2 linked regions of the Leisingera sp. NJS204 genome follow. The protein of the gene in region 1 interacts with the protein of each later gene in a pairwise test. Links are inferred from orthologs where the notes say so. Each region holds a gene or a part of one and is shown in the gene's direction. Other genes may lie near its edges. The genes, in order: eno and rpe.

Region 1 (3,304 bases):
CTTTTTTCACGCTTGAAGACATGTTCATCAAGCGTCTGTCGGCCACTTTGCCGGTGGGGCAGATCCTGGTTTTTCTGGGGCTGGGCAGCGGGCTTGTCTTTGCGGTCATGGCCAAGATGCAAGGGCACCGGCTGATGGCGGCGCGGGCCTGGCGCAAAAAGCCGGTGATGCGGGCCGCCATGGAAGCGGTGTCGGCGATGGGGTTTGCCTCGGCTTTGGCGCTGGTGGATATCTCGACCGTGGCCGCAGTGTTTCAGGCAACGCCTTTGGTGATCACCATGGGGGCGGCGTTGTTTCTGAAGGAGGACGTGGGCTGGCGGCGCTGGCTGGCGATCTGCGTGGGCTTTGCTGGCGTTCTGCTGATCATCCGGCCCGGGCTGGACGGGTTTGAGCCAGCGGCGCTGCTGGTTGTTGTTGCAGTGCTGGGGGTTGCGGCGCGCGATCTGATGACCCGCACAATGGACAGCGGTGTGCCATCAACGGTGTTGAGTTTTCAGGCATTTATGGCGGTCATCCCGGCGGGGGTTTTGCTGCTGATCTTCACACCGGGCGATGCGCAGGCGCTGGCGGGCGGCGAGTGGATGATGATGGCCGGCGGTGTGCTGTTCGGGGTGCTGGGCTATTACGGCATCGTGACGGCGACGCGGGTTGGCGATGCTTCGGCGGTGACGCCGTTCCGCTATACAAGGCTGCTGTTTTCGATCCTTGCAGGCGTCATCGTCTTCGGCGAACGTCCCGATACGATGACCCTGGCCGGGTCGGCGCTGATTATCGCATCCGGTCTTTATACCTTTGTCCGGGAGCAGCGGCTGGCCCGGCGGGCGCGGCGCGCGGCGGCTGCTGCGGCCTGAGGTCTCAGGCCGGCAGCGCGGCGTGCAATTGTTCAACCCTGTTGGCGCAAACAGAGCAATGTTAGCCCTAAACCGCCGCTTTCATGTGTGTTAGCGATAACGCGACCGGTTTACATTTCCGCCGCGGCTGGTATGACGCTGGCAACAGAACGCGCCGCTTTCAGGCCAAACCAAGGATGGACAGATGAGCACCATTATCGACATTCACGCCCGTGAGATTCTCGACAGCCGGGGCAACCCGACGGTTGAGGTCGACGTGATCCTGGAAGACGGCACAATGGGCCGCGCCGCCGTGCCTTCGGGCGCCTCGACCGGCGCCTATGAGGCAGTAGAGAAGCGCGACGGCGACAAATCCCGTTACCTCGGAAAAGGCGTGCTGGAAGCGGTCGCCGCAGTGAACGGCGAGATCGCCGAGGAGCTGGTCGGCTTTGACGCCTGCGAGCAGGTCGCCGTGGATATGGCGATGATCGAGCTGGACGGCACCGAGAACAAAGCCCGCCTGGGCGCCAACGCGATCCTGGGCGTGTCGATGGCGGTGGCCAAGGCTGCGGCCGATTTCACCACCCAGCCGCTGTACCGCTATATCGGCGGCACTTCGGCGCGGGTGCTGCCGGTGCCGATGATGAACATCATCAACGGCGGTGAGCACGCCGACAACCCGATCGACATTCAGGAATTCATGATCATGCCGGTGGCCGCGGAGAACATCCGCGACGCGGTGCGCATGGGGTCAGAAGTGTTCCACACCCTGAAGAAAGAGCTGTCGGCGGCGGGTCTTTCGACCGGTATCGGCGACGAGGGCGGCTTTGCCCCCAACATTGCCTCGACCCGCGAAGCGCTTGACTTCGTTCTGAAATCGATTGAGAAGGCGGGTTATAAGCCGGGTGAGGAAATCCATCTGGCGCTGGATTGCGCGGCGACCGAGTATTACAAGGACGGTAAATACGTGCTGTCCGGCGAAGGCAAAACCCTGTCGTCCGAGGAAAACGTGGCCTACCTGGCGGCGCTGGTGAACGACTATCCGATCATTTCGATCGAAGACGGCATGGGCGAAGACGACTGGGACGGCTGGAAGGCCCTGACCCAGGAGATCGGCGACAAGGTGCAGCTGGTGGGCGACGACCTGTTTGTGACCAACCCGGCGCGCCTGGCCGAGGGCATCGAGCGCGGCTGCGCCAACTCGATGCTGGTGAAGGTGAACCAGATCGGCACCCTGACCGAGACCCTGAAGGCGGTCGATATGGCGCATCGTGCGCGCTACACCAACGTGATGTCGCACCGTTCGGGCGAGACCGAGGACGCGACCATTGCCGACCTCGCCGTCGCCACCAACTGCGGCCAGATCAAGACCGGCTCGCTGGCGCGCTCTGACCGGCTCGCCAAGTACAACCAGCTGATCCGGATTGAGGAAATGCTGGGCGAAGTGGCCGAATACGCAGGCCGTTCGATCCTGAAGCGCTGAGCGCCTCCATTACGAAGAATGATCCGGAAGGGCTGGTGTCAATCAGCCCTTCTTTTTTCGAGGAGTCATTTTCGATGGGCGTATTTTTGAACCTGCCTGAAGCGGTGAAAACTCTATTCGAAGCACGGGCAAAGCTGGAAGATGAATTCGCGGGTTCAGGTTTGAAGTTTACTCTGGATGGCAAGCTTGTAGGCGACATCGGAGAAGCAATCGCCTCCCGCGCCTTTGGTCTCAAAATCACGGCCAACAATAGTCCGGGTATCGATGCGACGATAGCCGACGGAAGGACTGTTCAGATCAAGGCAACTGGGGACCCTAAAGGAGCGGCACATTTTCGACCGCATAACACTGGTGCCGATTTTCTTATTGTCCTGTTGCTTGACTATAAAAAGCTGAAGGCCGAAATCGTTTACAACGGGCCGGAGGCGTGTGTCCGTACCCATTTGAATGAGAACACCAACTTTGCGAGCCAGCGCCCGGTGTCTTTGCGGCAGCTGCGGGTGATGCAGGAAAAGAACACCGCTTCTGCTCAATTGCCATTGGTCAGATACACAGCCGCGTGATTGGCTTTCCCGCATGCAGCGACGACGGAACCGGCAGAGGTCAAAAATAAATGATGCAGACACCCTCTCCGAAAAACAGCTATCAAACCGCCCACGCGGACCTGCTGCTGACGTCCTTTGCCCAGGCCACCGACCGCCCGCTGCTGGAGGGGGCGGATGCCGAGGCGCTGTACCGTGCGCCTTTCCCGGTGCTGTCGCACAACACTGCCGCCGATCCGGTGCTGACCTATGGCAATCTGGCGGCGCAGCGCTTGTGGGAGATGGGCTGGGAGAAGCTGACAGCCATGCCGTCGCGGCTGACGGCGGAGCCTGCACACCGCGGCCAGCGGGACGCGATGTTCGCTGAGATGCGCGCAAAGGGCTTTATCAGCAATTACACAGGCGTGCGGATCAGTGCCCTGGGGCGGCGGTTCGAGATCCGCAATGCT
Region 2 (3,156 bases), 1.5 Mb from region 1 along the record:
GTTTTGTTTCGACCCCCAACAGTTCCTCGGTCTTCTCGCGCAGGCATTCCTGCTTGCTCAGACGGTCCTGTGCGTTCTCGCCGCCCAGGATGCCGATGCGGAACTCTTTGATTTCCTCCGCCGCAACGGGGGCAGTCAGCGCGGTGGTTGCCAGAACGGCAGCAATCAGTTTCTTCATCTCAAGTCTCTCCGGTTGGTCACGCCCCGGGGAGCAGCCCCCCGGGGTCGATGAAAACAAATCAGGGGTTATTCGGCAGGAATGGCGGCGCACATTGCGTCCGTCTTTTCCAGTGTTTCAATCTCGGTTGAGGTTGCTGCCTCGGAAAACTCATCCCCGGCGCCGTAAATCTCGCGGGCAACGCCGGTGGTCAGCTGCGCGGGCAGCCCGTCAAAGACGATGCGCCCGTCACGCATTCCGACCACCCGGTCGCAGTAGCGGCGCGCAGTATCCAGCGTGTGCAGGTTAGCAATCACCGTGCGGCCGTCTTCCTCGTGAATACGGCGCAGCGCCTCCATCACGGTCTGGGCGTTCATCGGGTCGAGCGAGGCAATCGGTTCATCCGCCAGAATGATCTTCGGATCCTGCATCAGCGCCCGGGCAATCGCCACCCGCTGCTGCTGACCGCCCGACAGCGCCTCGGCGCGCTTGGCGGCGTGTTCGGCAATGCCGAGACGGTCCAGGATATCAATCGCCGTGTGAATATCCGCCATCGGGTAGAGGTTGAACAGCGTCGCCATCACGTTACGCCGGTTCAACGTGCCGTGCAGCACGTTGGAAACCACATCCATCCGCGGCACCAGGTTGAACTGCTGAAAGATCATCGCGCAGTCCGACTGCCAGGCCCGCTTGTCCTTGCCGTTCAGGCCTGTGATTTCACGACCCTGAAACAGAATGCGCCCGTCACTGGCGTCTTCCAGCCGGTTGAGCATCCGCAAAAGCGTGGATTTGCCTGCACCGGAGCGGCCGATAATGCCGATCATGCAGGGCTTGTCGATGTCCAGCGTGGCGGTATCCACCGCAATCTTGCCGCCGAACCGTTTTGTCAGTTTGTCTATGCGCAGCACCGGGGCGCTCCCTCTTCGTTCGGGACCTGCCTAATGCGCTTGCTCAAACCTCATGTGTCGCTGCCGTGAAAGTTTTGTAACGCCGGGCCGCGCAACCCGTGGGCGTGCAGCACAGAGTTACGGGCCTGCTGCGCATTCTGCCCCTGTCCACAGGGGCCGGGACGGGCTATACGGCCTTCGACTCCTCAATTCCCTTTGCAAAAGGAAGCTGCCAGATGTCCTTTGACCGCAAGATCAAGATCGCGCCCTCGATCCTCTCTGCCGATTTCGCCAATTTCGGCCAGGAGATCCGGGCCATCGAAGCCCAGGGTGCCGATTGGGTGCATGTGGATGTGATGGACGGGCATTTCGTGCCGAACCTCACCTTTGGTCCGCAAGCGGTGAAGGCATTCCGCCCGCATGTGAAGACAGTGATGGACGTGCATCTGATGATCGCGCCGGTTGATCCCTATATCGACGCCTATGCCGATGCCGGCGCCGACGTGCTGACCGCCCATATCGAGGCCGGACCGCACATCCACCGCACCTTGCAGGCGATCCGCGGGGCCGGAATGAAGGCAGGCGTCGCATTGAACCCCGGCACCCCGGCGGAAGCGGTGGCGCATCTACTGGACCTGACCGATCTGGTCTGTGTTATGACCGTGAACCCCGGCTTTGGCGGCCAGAAGTTCATCGACATGACCGCCAAGATCCGCAGCCTGCGTTCGATGATCGGCGACCGCCCGGTGCATATCGAAATCGACGGCGGAGTGGACCCTGTCACCGCGCCGCTGGTCACTGAGGCCGGCGCCGACGTGCTGGTGGCAGGCTCTGCCGTATTCAAAGGCGGTTCGGTCAACGATCCCACGGTTTACGGCGAAAACATCCGCAAGATCCGTACTGCCACCGAAGGCACCTGGACCTGAATCGGACTGAGATTCTCCCGTCAATCGCCAGGCGCATCAAAGATGCGCCGCTCTTGTTGGGCCAAGCGCCGCGCGTACCGCGCGGCGCTTTTTCGTGATACGGCCAGCGTTTGCGCGTCCAGCCCGGCACAGCCGGGCCGCGCCCTGATGGCCCTCGACGGGCCGGAAGGGCGCCCGCCTGCCTATTCAGCCGCCTTTGTTCAGTGTGTCAAAGGACTTGCCCTCCGCCGCCAGCTGCTCCAGCAGCGGCGCGGGCTGCCAGAAGAAATTATCCTCTGCCGCATAGGCCCGAATGTCGGCCAGGATCCCATCCAGCCCTTGCAGATCCGCCCATTTCAGCGGCCCGCCCCAGAAGCGCGGGAAGCCGTAGCCGAACAGCATCACCATATCCACATCCAGCGGACGGCGGGCAATGCCCTCGCCCACCACCTTGGCGGCCTCGTTGACCATGGCGCACATGTAGCGCCGCAAAACCTCCGCGTCCGGGAAATCCCGCGGGGTGACACCCTGCTCTTCCTGATCCCGGGCAATCAGCCCGGCCACTTCCGGGTTCGGAACGCCGCCGCGCGTGCCATCCTCGTAGATATAGAAGCCTTTACCGGTCTTCTGGCCGAAATCGCCGCCCTCGCAGAGCATTTCGTAGAATCGCGGCACCCGTTCACGCGGATCGCGGGTCGGGGCGCGGCGCTTGCGGGCTGCCCAGTTGATGTCCAGCCCGGCCAGATCGCCCATGGCAAACGGCCCCATGGGAAAGCCGAAACCGGTCACAACCGCGTCCACCTGATAAGGCGAGGCACCATCCAGCACCAGACATTCCGCCGCTTTGCGGTAGGCGTTCATGATTCGGTTGCCGATGAACCCGTCGCAGATGCCCGAGCGCACCGCGACCTTCTTCAGCCTCTTGCCAAGGGCAAAACCAGTCGCCAGCACCTCTGGCGCAGTCTCCTTTGCCACCACAACTTCCAGCAGCTTCATCACATGCGCGGGCGAGAAGAAATGCAGCCCGATCACATCCTGCGGCCGGGAGGTCGAGGCGGCAATCTGATCCACATCCAGATAAGACGTGTTTGTCGCCAGCACCGCGCCCGGTTTGCAAATGGCATCCAGCTTGCCAAAGACCTCGCGCTTGACACCCATGTCCTCAAACACCGCTTCGACCACCAGATCCGCTTGCGCCAGCGCAGCA

Evidence for each region.
Region 2: the proteins of eno (region 1) and rpe interact in binary tests that used the Escherichia coli proteins (3 or more experiments, as listed by UniProt). The link is inferred for Leisingera sp. NJS204 from one-to-one orthologs.

Annotation. Positions count from the first base shown.
Region 1 is NZ_CP035417.1:2,355,575-2,358,878, reverse strand. What follows is about bases 190-3,174. They hold eno (phosphopyruvate hydratase), read left to right. Parts: upstream 190-1,035; coding sequence 1,036-2,313; downstream 2,314-3,174. Other genes in these bases: ETW24_RS11535 (MEKHLA domain-containing protein), read left to right, coding at 2,927-3,174; ETW24_RS11540 (DUF6998 domain-containing protein), read left to right, coding at 2,388-2,876; ETW24_RS11550 (DMT family transporter), read left to right, coding at 190-851. In the rest of the region: more of ETW24_RS11550, read left to right, coding at 1-189; more of ETW24_RS11535, read left to right, coding at 3,175-3,304. UniProt on the Escherichia coli protein: Catalyzes the reversible conversion of 2-phosphoglycerate (2-PG) into phosphoenolpyruvate (PEP). It is essential for the degradation of carbohydrates via glycolysis.
Region 2 is NZ_CP035417.1:876,654-879,809, reverse strand. What follows is about bases 289-3,125. They hold rpe (ribulose-phosphate 3-epimerase), read left to right. Parts: upstream 289-1,280; coding sequence 1,281-1,970; downstream 1,971-3,125. Other genes in these bases: ETW24_RS04440 (3-hydroxyacyl-CoA dehydrogenase NAD-binding domain-containing protein), read right to left, coding at 2,157-3,125; phnC (phosphonate ABC transporter ATP-binding protein), read right to left, coding at 289-1,065. Also shown: phnD (phosphonate ABC transporter substrate-binding protein), read right to left, coding at 1-178; more of phnC, read right to left, coding at 247-288; more of ETW24_RS04440, read right to left, coding at 3,126-3,156. UniProt on the Escherichia coli protein: Catalyzes the reversible epimerization of D-ribulose 5-phosphate to D-xylulose 5-phosphate.